DNA from 2 places in the Streptomyces sp. NPDC104371 genome. Region 1 is predicted to be linked to the other one. Evidence: riboswitches for the same ligand, from Rfam matches in the RefSeq annotation. Region 1 holds a riboswitch; the other holds the start of a gene.
The links. A riboswitch is a leader RNA that binds a small molecule or an ion and turns the genes downstream of it on or off. The one in region 1 is predicted to bind S-adenosylmethionine.
Positions count from the first base shown of each region.

Region 2: it holds a riboswitch for S-adenosylmethionine, as region 1 does, so the genes downstream of both, thrC (threonine synthase) here and ACZ60T_RS15650 (aminotransferase class V-fold PLP-dependent enzyme) in region 1, are expected to answer to the same signal.

Region 1 is NZ_JBVJNF010000004.1:340,893-347,029, forward strand. Features, by position in the region: gene trpD (anthranilate phosphoribosyltransferase) at 1-862, shown strand, start outside; SAM riboswitch class IV at 1,014-1,130, shown strand; gene ACZ60T_RS15650 (aminotransferase class V-fold PLP-dependent enzyme) at 1,316-2,650, shown strand; gene ACZ60T_RS15655 (Lrp/AsnC family transcriptional regulator) at 2,824-3,105, opposite strand; gene ACZ60T_RS15660 (rhomboid family intramembrane serine protease) at 3,102-3,833, opposite strand; gene ACZ60T_RS15665 (hypothetical protein) at 3,990-4,229, shown strand; gene ACZ60T_RS15670 (NYN domain-containing protein) at 4,264-5,607, shown strand; gene ACZ60T_RS15675 (C40 family peptidase) at 5,941-6,137, shown strand, end outside.
Region 2 is NZ_JBVJNF010000010.1:127,650-133,786, forward strand. Features, by position in the region: gene ACZ60T_RS27220 (alpha,alpha-trehalose-phosphate synthase (UDP-forming)) at 1-943, opposite strand, end outside; gene ACZ60T_RS27225 (glucosyl-3-phosphoglycerate synthase) at 1,231-2,202, opposite strand; SAM riboswitch class I at 2,376-2,519, shown strand; gene thrC (threonine synthase) at 2,538-3,851, shown strand; gene ACZ60T_RS27235 (MoaD/ThiS family protein) at 3,917-4,192, shown strand; gene ACZ60T_RS27240 (cold-shock protein) at 4,609-4,812, shown strand; gene groL (chaperonin GroEL) at 5,172-6,137, shown strand, end outside.

The DNA of each region.
Region 1 (6,137 bases):
GATCAACGGGCTCGTCCGCACGATGTACGAGCACGCGAACGTCATAGAGGTACCGGGCGCCACCGTCGACATCGTCGGTACGGGCGGTGACGGCGCGAAGACGGTGAACATCTCCACCATGTCGTCGATCGTCGTCGCGGGTACCGGTGCGAAGGTCGTCAAGCACGGCAACCGTGCCGCGTCCTCGGCGTCCGGGGCGTCCGATGTCCTGGAGAAGCTGGGCGTCAACCTCGACCTGACCCCGAAGCGGGTGGTGGAGGTCGCCCAGGAGGCCGGGATCACCTTCTGCTTCGCGGTGAAGTTCCATCCGGCGCTGCGCCATGTGGGCGCCGCGCGCGGGCAGTTGGGGATCCGGACGGTGTTCAACCTGCTCGGCCCGCTGACCAATCCGGCGAAGGTGAGGTCGCAGGCGGTCGGTGTGGCCATCGCGCACGAGGCGCCGATCGTGGCCGGTGTCTTCGCCGAACGCGGCAACTCCTCCCTGGTGTTCCGCGGCGACGACGGCCTCGACGAGCTGACCACGACCTCCACGTCCCATGTGTGGATCGTCCGGGACGGCAAGGTGACCGAGGAGCACTTCGATCCCCGGGACGTCGGCATCGAGCTGGTGCCCCTGGAGGCGCTGCGGGGCGCGGACGCCTCGTACAACGCGGATGTCGCGCGGCGGCTGCTGGAGGGCGAGACCGGGCCGGTACGGGACGCGGTGCTGCTGAACTCGGCGGCGGCGCTGGTGGCGCTGGAGCCCACGGGGGCCTCGCTGGCCGAGCAGATCCGCGCCGGGATGGACAAGGCCGCAGAGTCGATCGACTCGGGCGCGGCCCGGCGGTCGCTGGAGCGTTGGGTGGCCGCGAGCAACGCATAGGCGGGGCGACGGCGCGGAGTCCGGCATGACGCCGGGCTCCGCGCCGTCGTGCTTCCCCGGCGTGATTCCTCAAGAGGCGCAGAGCGCCGTACATCCCGCTATCCGGACAGGAGTTGCGGCCGGGCGATCACGTCCCGTACCGTCCTGGCCAGGTCATGAGTGACAGTCGTAAGGCCCCGGCCGACTGTCCGGCAACCCTCCGTCCGTGGCGGGGTGCCCCGGGTGAAGACCAGGTCGTGAGCAGCAAGGCCCACGGCAAGCGCGGACCCCTCGCATCACCAGGGGTCCTGGTCGTACGAGGGAGCCTCCCCGTGAGCAAGCGAATGCGCTAGGGCCGGTCCGGCCCCCACCCCCGCATCCCCCTTCTCCTTCGCCCTGTGCCGCTGACGCAGGCGTGCTCTCGTGTGCGCCGCCCGGCACGGTGGTTCCGTCTGCTCTCACGGGAGTGCACCCATGCCTGTCCTCACCCCTGCCGCCGCCCCGTCCGTCTGTGCCCCGCTGCCCGTGCTGGGCCGGGACGTCACCGTCCCGCTCGCGTCCGGCGGCGAGATCACCTATGCCGCGCTCGACTACGCCGCCAGCGCCCCCGCGCTCCAGCGGGTCTGGGACGACGTGGCGGCGTACGCGCCCTACTACGGCAGCGTCCATCGCGGCGCCGGGCATCTCTCGCAGGTGTCCACCGACCTCTTCGAGAACGCCCGCCGGACCGTCGCCGACTTCCTCGACTGCGCGGACGGACATGAGGTGATCTTCACCCGGTCCACCACCGACTCGCTCAACCTGCTCGCCGCGGCCCTCCCGGCGGGCTGCCGGGTCTTCGTCTTCGAGACCGAGCACCACGCCTCCCTGCTGCCCTGGCGGAACTCCCAGGTCACCTACCTCGACGCGCCGCGCACCCCGCGCCAGGCCGTGGAGACCCTGGAGCACGCCCTGGCCGACCGGGACCCCCACGGCCCGGCCCTCGTCTGCGTCACCGGCGCCTCCAACGTCACCGGCGAGCTGTGGCCCGTACGCGAGCTGGCGGCGGCCGCTCACGCGCACGGCGCCCGGATCGTCCTGGACGCCGCCCAGCTCGCCCCGCATCACCCGGTGTCCGTGCGCGACCTGGACGTCGACTGGGTCGCCTTCTCCGGGCACAAGCTGTACGCCCCCTTCGGCTCCGGCGTCCTCGCCGGTCGCGCCGACTGGCTGCGCGCGGCCGAGCCGTATCTCGCGGGCGGCGGCGCCAGCCGCAGCGTCACCCGGCGTACGGACGGGGGAGTGGACGTCGAGTGGCACGAGGGCGCCGCGCGGCACGAGGCCGGGTCGCCCAATGTGATCGGCGCCTACGCGATCGCCGCCGCGTGCCGGGCCCTCACCGAGGCGGGGTTCGCGTCACTGGTCGACCGCGAGCAGCGTCTGGTCCGTACGGTCAGGGACGGGCTCGCCGAGGTCCCGGAGGTCAGGGTGCTCTCGCTGTTCGGCGACGAGGCGCCCCGGGTCGGCGTGCTGTCCTTCGTCGTCGAGGGCTGGGACGGCTCCCGCTTCGCCGCCGCGCTCTCCACCGAGTACGGGATCGGCGTACGGGACGGCCTGTTCTGCGCCCACCCGCTGGTGCGCACCCTGCTCGGCGGCGACCCGCGCACACCGGGGGAGTGCGGCGCCCCCGAGAGCGCCCCCGAGAGCGTGCCCGGCGAGAAGCCGCTGAACGCGATCCGCGTCAGCTTCGGCGCGGGCACCCCCGACGAGCACGTGGAGCGGTTCCTGCGCGCGGTGCGGGAACTCGTGGCCCGAGGGCCCAGGCGCTAGGGGGTGTTTCGAAAGTAGCGTCGTCCGCCCGGAGGGCGGGCCCCGCGGCGTCTGGTGCGGTGCATCGCAAGGCGGAGGGTTGCCCGCGTACTGGATGTACGCGGGTAATCCCGACAACGCGGCGAGGTGCCGTGCCAGGCGTCGCGGGGCAGACGGGACTTTCGAAACACGCCCTAGTTGTCCAGGCCGATCGCGAACGCCGCCTCCAGGTCGTGCTGCGAGTACGTGCGGAAGGCGACATGCGTGTCCGTGGCCAGGACGCCCGGGATCTTGCTGATGCGGCCGGGGATGACGTCCGCGAGGTCGTCGTGGGCCTTCACCCGGACCATGGCGATGAGGTCGTAGGTACCGGTGACGGAGAAGACCTCGCTGACGCAGTCCAGAGCGGCGATCGACTCGGCGATCTCGGGGATCCGGTCCACGCTGGTCTTGATGAGGACGATCGCGGTGATCACGGCTGGTGTTCTCCCTCGGGGGCCTTGGCTGGGGATTTCACCCTACTCGTACGTCCGTAGCGCACCCACGCGTAGAGGAAGCCCAGCGAGAACCCGATCACATGGGCGAGGTAGGCGACCCCCGGGCTCTCGGTGGCCCGGCCCGCCGCCAGCCACTGAAGGCTGGCCCAGAAGGGCAGCACCACCCAGGCCGGGAAGCGCAGCGGGAGGAAGAGCAGGAACGGGAAGAGACTGGTGACCCTGGCCTTCGGGAACAGGAAGAGGAAGGCGCCGAGGACGCCGGAGATCGCGCCCGACGCCCCGACCAGGCTCTGGGCCGAGCCGGCGTCGGCCGCCGCGTACCCGAGCAGCGCCAGACAGCCGCAGCCCAGATAGAACAGGGCGAACTCCAGGCGGCCCATCCGCTCCTCGGTCATCGCGCCGAAGACATGGAGGAAGAGCATGTTGCCGAGCAGATGCACCCAGCTCCCGTGCACGAACAGCGCCGTGGCGGGGGTGAGTACGGCCCGTGGCGCCCCGCTGAACAGCTCCGCGGGCACCACGCCCCAGTGGCCGAAGTAGGCCCGCTGGGCGGCGATCAGCGCCTCCCCGGTGCCGTACGCGGGGATCAGCCCCGCGGCCGGTCCGATCACGAAGAGGAGGCAGCACAGGGCGATCAGCCCGTGGGTCATCGGCGCCGAGGGGTCCCGCACCGCTCTGCCGACCGCCCTGTTCCAGGTGGAGCGCATGGGACAGAGCATGGCGTAACCGGACGGATACGCACAGAGTGCCTCGCCGTTCTGGACAGGCGGGCATGGGGCAGCCGCCAGGCCGTAGGGTTACGAGCCACACGCTCCAGGGAAGCTGGCGCATCACGGAGACTGGAAGAAGGAAGAGCAGCCACGATGACGGTTCCCCTGCCGACCGAGAAGACCCGCTGGCGCTGCACGCTCTGCGGCAACCTCACGCGTTTCGATGTGACCCGTTCGTCGAAGGTCGTGGAGTACGTGCATCTCGATCTGTCCGGTGAACCCGAGGTGGAGGAGCGCGAGGTGGTCAGTGAGACCATCGAGTCCGTGCGTTGCCGCTGGTGCAACGCCGTGGACCAGGTGGAACTCGTGGACAGGCCGGGCGCCGGCTCCTGACGGAGCGGCTTCCGCACAGGTAGTGGGGTGACGGATCGTGGAGACCATGGGCGGGGAGCCGGCCGACGGCACCGCTGAGGTGCTCGACCGTCCGCTGCCCGACGGCGTGCGCCGCCGGGTCGTGCAGATCGTGGCCGACGGCTTCGGCGGGCTGACGCTCGGCGAACTGCCCGCGCAACTGCGGCAGTACGCCCGGTTCACGCCCACCCGCCGGGCCAAGTTCGCGGGTAACGCGATGGCCGCGGCCGTGGAGACCGACCCGGCGTTCCGTCGGCGCATCGGGGAGAAGCTCAAAGAGGCCCAGCCGGAACTCACCGACGCCCTCGACTCCGGCGCGCCCCCGCCCGCCGCGGACCCCGTCGACGTGGCGGCGGCGGCCTATGTGCTGCGCCCCGCGGGCTGGGTGAAGCTGGTGACCGCCGCGGGTGAGGAGGTCCAGCGCGCGGACGCCGAGCGGGCCGACGAGGAGAGCCGCGCCGAGCTGGAGCGGCTGCGCGCGGAGTTGACCGCCGCCCGCGCCCACACCCGCACCGAGACCGAACGCCTGCGCGCGGAGCTGGACTCGGCGCGCAAGGAGGCCGAATCGCTTCAGCGCAAGCTGCGCGCCGCCCTCAGCGACGTCAAGCGCGGCGAGGCCGCCCTGCGCAAGGCGCGCGGCGAGATCGAGGCCGTACGGGCCGAGAGCCATACGCGCGTCTCCGCCGCCGAGAGCGAGACCCGGCGGCTCAAGGCGCGCCTCGGGGAGGCGGAGGCCGCCCTGGAGGCCACGCGCAGGGCGGCGCGCGAGGGCCGCAGCGTCGAGGACATGCGCGTACGGCTGCTGCTCGACACGGTGCTGGACGCGGCCCAGGGGCTGCGGCGTGAACTCGCGTTGCCGCCGGTGTCCGTACGCCCCGCGGACACCGTGGACGCGGTGGAGCCGGGCCGGATGACCCCGAAGGACATCGCGGCCCGCGCGCTGTCCGACAACGACCCCGCGATCCTGGACCAGTTGCTGGCGCTGCCGCAGGCGCATCTGGTCGTCGACGGCTACAACGTCACCAAGACCGGCTATCCGCAGATGCCGTTGGAGAAGCAGCGGCTGCGGATCCTCGGGCAGCTCTCGCAACTCGCCGCGCAGACCGGCGCCGAGGTCACATGTGTCTTCGACGGGGCCGAGCTGGCCGCGCCCGTCCTGCTGGCCCCGCCGCGCGGGGTGCGGGTGCTGTTCTCCAAACCGGGCGTCACGGCCGATGAGTTGATCCGCCAACTGGTGCGCGCGGAGCCGCCGGGCCGGCCGGTCATCGTCGCCTCCACCGACCGCGAGGTGGCCGACGGGGTCGCCAGGGCGGGGGCGCGCCCGGTCGCGTCCGCGGTCCTTCTCAAGCGTCTGTCCTGAAGTCGCCGGTCCCTTCCGCCCGTCCGCGGAACTGCGCGACCGGTGCCCCAAGAGTCCCGTACGCACCAACCGCAACATCCGTCGGAGATGCCCGGATTGGCGGGCCCCTCACGCAACGTAGCGTCAATCGGACATCACTGCACGTGAGTTGAGTGCAAAGAATGCACACCGTGACGGAGAATTTTCACGTCAGGATTTGAACTGATCACAGGAAGGTCACTAGGGTCTGGCCTCGAACCTTCGCTCGGGTGATCACTCATTGGGGGTGACGGCGAAGGGTCACCGCCCACCGGCGTGTCGGTAGGCGGCTGAAGGAAGAAGGAGATCGCCTTCGTGGCGTCCCACCGTCGACCCAAGCAGCCGAGCCGCACCCGCGTGACCGTGCTCACCACCGTCGCCGCGGCAGCCGTGGCCCTCAGTGCGCAGGCGGCCAACGCCGCGCCCAACGCGAAGCCGAGCAAGGACGAGGTCAAGTCCAAGGTCGACAAGCTCTACGAAGACGCGGAGAAGGCCACCGAGAAGTACAACGG
Region 2 (6,137 bases), on a different contig from region 1:
GCTCGCGCCACTCCGGACGCGCCCGCAGCAGCTCCTCGTACGCCAGCAGCCCCCGCACGATGTTCTTCGACAGCTCCGTACGGTCCACCCGCACGATCGTCCTGCGCGGCGTCCCGTCCGGCGCCGACCCGATCTGCTCGCGCAGCACGGCCAACCACTCGTCCACGTCCGGCCGGTGGGCCCGCTCCCGCAGGAAGTCCGCGTCCGCGCCCAGCCCATGGACACCGACGCGCTCGCCCGAGGGGATCCCCGGGCCGAGCACCGCATGACAGCAGTCCGTGAACGCGTCCGCCCACCGCCGGGTGAGGAACGCCGCCCGGTCCGCGCCCAGGATCCCGCCGAGCAACTGCGCCGCGATGTCGTCCGGCAGCAGACCGAAGTACTCCGGCGGCGCCCACGGGGTGTGCGAGAAGTGGCCGATGCGCAGGTCGGGACGGAGACCGCGGAGCATCCGGGGCGTCAGGGCGAGGTGGTAGTCCTGGACCAGGACCGCCGCGCCCTGCGCCGCCTCCTCGGCCAGCGCCCGCGCGAACGCCTGGTTGTACGCCTCGTACGACGCCCACTGCCGCCGGAACTCCCGGCCGAACGCGGGCTCCAGCGGGGTCTGGTACAGCATGTGGTGCACGAACCACAGCACCGAGTTCGCGACGCCGTTGTACGCGTCCGCGTACACCCCCGGGTCGATCCCGAGCATCCGGACGCGCTGCCCGCCCGTGTCCGCGGTGTCCAGCGCCCCGCCGGTCCGCCGCACGGCCTCGCGGTCGCCCTCGCTCAGCGCCGCGCAGACCCAGACCGCGTCCGCGTCCGGACCGATCGCCGACAGCCCCGACACCAGCCCGCCCCCGCCCCGCCGGGCCACGAGCGCCCCGCTCTCGTCGAGGGAGTACGAGACAGGACCGCGATTGGACGCGACAAGGACACGGGCGCCTTCTGTGACAGCCATGCCGGGAAACCTAGCGCCTCGGCAGACAATGTCCACCCCGTCGCGACGCCCGGCACTCCCCCAAGCTCTTCGAGCAGGGGGGACCCCCACTCGCCGCACCGGCCGAAAGCCCACGTACGTCCAGTACGAGGGCTTCCGTCCGGCACACCGAGAGCACGCACCGAACGCCGCTCCTTGACGGGCGAACATTGCCTGCCGAGGCACTAGCCCGGCCCCCAAACGCCCAAACGCGCGGTTCGGCCGTCTGCGAAGGCGTGGCCGGAACAGCGCGTCGGGCGCCCTCGGGCTCAGGCCGCCGTGCGCTTCACGTACTCCGCTATCTGTGTCATCGGTGGCCGCTCCTCCGTGTCCACCGGGTAGGTGCGCGGCTCGAAGCCCGCCGCGCCCCGCTCGAACTGGGTGAGGGACGGGCGGATCAGATGGCCGCGGGCCAGGCGGAGCTGTGCGGTGCGGTAGATCGCGGCGGCCATCCGGCCCAGCGCCTGGCCGTCCTGGTGGCGATGGATACGCACTCCGACGTCGACCTGCGCGAGAGCGTCCAGGCCCACCAGATGCAGCGCGTCGACGAGCATGCCCAGCTCCACCCCGTACCCCACCGGGAAGGGGAGCCGCTCCAGCAGGGCGCGGCGGGCCGCGTACTCGCCGCCGAGCGGCTGGACGAACCCGGCGAGCTGCGGCCAGTGCATGTTGAGCAGCGGGCGCGCCATCAGCTCGGTGACCCGGCCGCCCTGACCCGCCGCGGTCGCGTTGCCGGTGCCGTCGCCGGGCAGGGTCAGCGGGCGGTCGTACATCGCCTTCACCAGGTCCACGCCCGGATCCGTGAGCAGCGGGCCCACGATGCCGACGACGAAGTCCGACGAGAACTCCCGCAGGTCCGCGTCGACGAAGCAGATGATGTCGCCGCTGGTCACCAGCAGGGAGCGCCACAGCACCTCGCCCTTGCCGGGCACGGCCGGGATACGCGGCAGGATCGCGTCGCGGTGCACCACCCGCGCCCCGGCCGCCGCCGCCACCTCGGCCGTACGGTCCGTGGAACCCGAGTCGACCACGACGATCTCGTCCACCAGCGGAACCCGCTCCACGAGATCACGGTGAATGACGGCGACGATCTCGCCGACCGTCTTCTCCTCGTCGAGTGCCGGCAGCACGACACTGACCGACGAACCCGAGTCCCGTTTCGCGGCCATGATCGCGTGAAGCGGGCGATCGGCCACGGACCAGGAACGCGTCCTCAGCCAGCGCTCGACTTCTTCCAGCACGGTCTTCCGGCTCCTTACCTACGTTCGACAAGACAAGTGTCCGAGTGACCTGTCTCGCGCTTCGGACGACTATCTCAACCCACCTGGCCTTCGGTTACAGTCTTGGGCAACGCCGACGGACTTCCGAAGCCGGGGGTCGTCGCCTGCGTATATCGAGAGAAACAACTCCATACAGCTCATCCAGAGGGGCAGAGGGAAACGGCCCGGTGAAGCCCCGGCAACCCTCCAGTCGGTACTCGTCGTTGATCGCGAGGCTCCCGGCTAGGGAAGGTGCCAAATCCGTCTCATGACGAAGTGCGTCATGAGGAAGATGAGGAGAAAGGGCCTCGCCGGACATGGCTGCTCAGTCAGTTGTCAGTACCTCCGCACACACCACCTCCACCTCCGCGGACACCTCGCGTCCCGTGGATCTCGGCCCCGCCGCCGCGCTGTCCTGCCGCGAGTGCGGACACCGGGTGCCGCTCGGCCCCGTCTTCGCCTGCCAGGAGTGCTTCGGCCCCCTGGAGATCGCGTACGACTTCTCGGCCTACGAGCCCGAGGAACTGCGCCGCACGATCGAGTCGGGCCCCGCGAACATCTGGCGCTACGCCCCGCTCCTGCCGGTCCCGGCGGATGTCGCCACCAAGCCGAACCTCAACCCCGGCTGGACCAAGCTCGTCAAGGCCGACCACCTGGCCCGCGAACTGGGCGTCACCGGCGGGCTCTATGTGAAGGACGACTCCGGCAACCCGACGCACTCCTTCAAGGACCGCGTCGTCGCCCAGGCGCTGGAGGCGGCGCGCGCCTTCGGCTTCACCACCCTGTCCTGCTCCTCCACCGGCAACCTCGCGGGCGCGGTCGGCGCCGCCGCGGCCAGGGCGGGCCTGCGCTCCTGCGTCTTCATCCCGCACGACCTGGAGCAGGGCAAGGTCGTCATGGCCGCGATCTACGGCGGCGACCTCGTCGGTATCGAGGGCACCTACGACGACGTGAACCGCTTCTGCTCCGAGCTGATCGGCGACCCGGCCGGCGAGGGCTGGGGCTTCGTCAACGTCAACCTCCGTCCGTACTACGCCGAGGGGTCCAAGACCCTGGCGTACGAGATCGCCGAGCAGCTCGGCTGGCGGCTGCCCGACCAGATCGTGGTCCCGGTCGCCTCCGGCTCCCAGCTCACGAAGATCGACAAGGGGCTGCGGGAGCTGATCGCACTCGGGCTCGTCGAGGACCGGCCGTACCGGATCTTCGGTGCGCAGGCCGAGGGCTGCTCGCCGGTGTCCGTCGCGTTCAAGGCGGGCCACGACGTCGTACGGCCGCAGAAGCCGGACACGATCGCCAAGTCGCTGGCGATCGGCAACCCGGCGGACGGCCCCTATGTCCTCGACATCGCGCGCCGCACGGGCGGCGCGGTGGAGGACGTGACGGACGCGCAGATCGTGGACGCGATCAGGCTGCTCGCCCGCACCGAGGGCATCTTCGCGGAGACCGCCGGAGGTGTCACAGTGGGCGTGACCCGCAAGCTCATCGAGAGCGGCGCCCTCGACCCGACGAAGACGACGGTCGTCCTCAACACCGGCGACGGCCTCAAGACCCTCGACGCGGTGGCCGGCACGGGCGCGACCGCGACGATCCGTCCGAACCTCGACTCCTTCAAGGCGTCCGGCCTCGTCTGACCTGTCCCGACCCGCCGTCCGTCTCTCTCCCCCCACCCGCCGTACCCAGACCGGAGGTCACCCGTATGAGCGTCACCGTCCGCATCCCCACCATCCTGCGCACCTACACCGGCGGCCAGTCCGAGGTGGCCGCCCAGGGCGCCACCCTCGCCGAGGTCATCGAGGACCTGGAGAAGAACCACACCGGCATCGCGGCCCGCGTCCTGGACGACCAGGGCAAGCTGCGCCGCTTCGTCAACGTGTACGTCAACGACGACGACGTCCGCTTCGAGCAGGGCCTTCAGACGAAGACGCCGGACGGCGCGGGAATCTCCATCATTCCCGCCGTCGCCGGCGGCTGAGGGTCGACTTCCCGCCACCGATGTGCCGCCCCCTCCGTCACGCGAAACGGAGGGGGTAATTCTTGGGGATTGAGCACGGTACAGTTGGGGAACACGCTCGGACCCTGTTAGCCGGGCGTTCTGAGTTCCTGTCTTCGTGTACGGCAAGAAATAGCCAAAGTAGGCAGGCCATTTGCGCCATTCGCTCCCTTTGTGGGGCCCGACTTGCCCTGAAGTCGGCCGAATTCTTCGTACATTCCCGACCGGCCATGCCCGGATTTCTCGTCCGACTGCCCTGTTGCAGAGGGCAGTTGGACAGATACATTCAGCCGCGGTCGACGCGTTCCGGCGCACGCCCCCAACCGTTGGGGGGTGAGGTCTGACCCGGATCCGCGAAGTGTGGATCTGTGCAAGGGCCAGTAATAGGGGAGTTAGGCATGGCTCAGGGCACCGTCAAGTGGTTCAACGCGGAGAAGGGGTACGGCTTCATCGCGGTCGACGGTGGTGCGGATGTTTTCGTCCACTACAGCGCCATCCAGATGGACGGCTACCGCACTCTGGAAGAGGGTCAGCGGGTCGAGTTCGAGATCTCGCAGGGCCAGAAGGGTCCGCAGGCGGACATGGTTCGCCTGGCCGGCTGAAGTGCGCGCCGACGACTGAACTGTTCGATGTGCCGAGGGGCTCGTATCCCACTGGGGGTACGGGCCCCTCGGTCTGCCCGGAAGCCGCCGCGGGGGTGCCCCGGGACCTGCGTCCGCAGAGGGTGATCGTGCCCCCGTCGTGTTCCCCATCGAGTCCGCTTTCGCGGCTGCGCCTTGCACTCGGAGGGGGCGAGTGCTAATCATTGGCGTTAGCACTCTGAAGGTGAGAGTGACAAAAGAAGGACCGAGTCGGTGAGGCCGTGGCCGGGTGGGGCAAGGAACCACAGGCCGGGGTCGTCCGTCGCGGGCGCGGGCGCGGTCCGAAGTCATCACCCCCAGTCCTGGGAGGACCACTTCACATGGCCAAGATCATCGCGTTCGACGAGGAGGCGCGGCGCGGCCTCGAGCGCGGCATGAACCAGCTCGCGGACGCCGTCAAGGTGACGCTCGGCCCCAAGGGTCGCAACGTCGTCCTCGAGAAGAAGTGGGGCGCCCCCACGATCACCAACGACGGTGTCTCCATCGCCAAGGAGATCGAGCTCGAGGACCCGTACGAGAAGATCGGCGCCGAGCTGGTCAAGGAAGTCGCCAAGAAGACGGACGACGTCGCCGGTGACGGTACGACCACCGCGACCGTGCTCGCCCAGGCGCTGGTCCGCGAGGGCCTGCGCAACGTCGCCGCCGGTGCCAACCCGATGGCCCTGAAGCGCGGTATCGAGAAGGCCGTCGAGGCCGTCTCCGCCGCCCTGCTGGAGCAGGCGAAGGACGTCGAGACCAAGGAGCAGATCGCTTCCACGGCCTCCATCTCCGCCGCCGACACCCAGATCGGCGAGCTGATCGCCGAGGCCATGGACAAGGTCGGCAAGGAAGGCGTCATCACCGTCGAGGAGTCCCAGACCTTCGGTCTGGAGCTCGAGCTCACCGAGGGTATGCGCTTCGACAAGGGCTACATCTCGGCGTACTTCGCCACCGACATGGAGCGTATGGAGGCCGTCCTCGACGACCCGTACATCCTGATCGCCAACTCCAAGATCTCCAACGTCAAGGACCTGCTCCCGCTCCTGGAGAAGGTCATGCAGTCGGGCAAGCCGCTGCTGATCATCGCCGAGGACGTCGAGGGCGAGGCCCTGTCGACCCTGGTCGTCAACAAGATCCGCGGCACCTTCAAGTCCGTCGCAGTCAAGGCCCCGGGCTTCGGCGACCGCCGCAAGGCCATGCTCGGCGACATCGCCATCCTCACGGGCGGCGAGGTCATCTCCGAGGAGGTCGGCCTCAAGCTGGAGAATGCGACCCTGGACCTCCTGGGCCGCGCCCGCAAGGTCGTC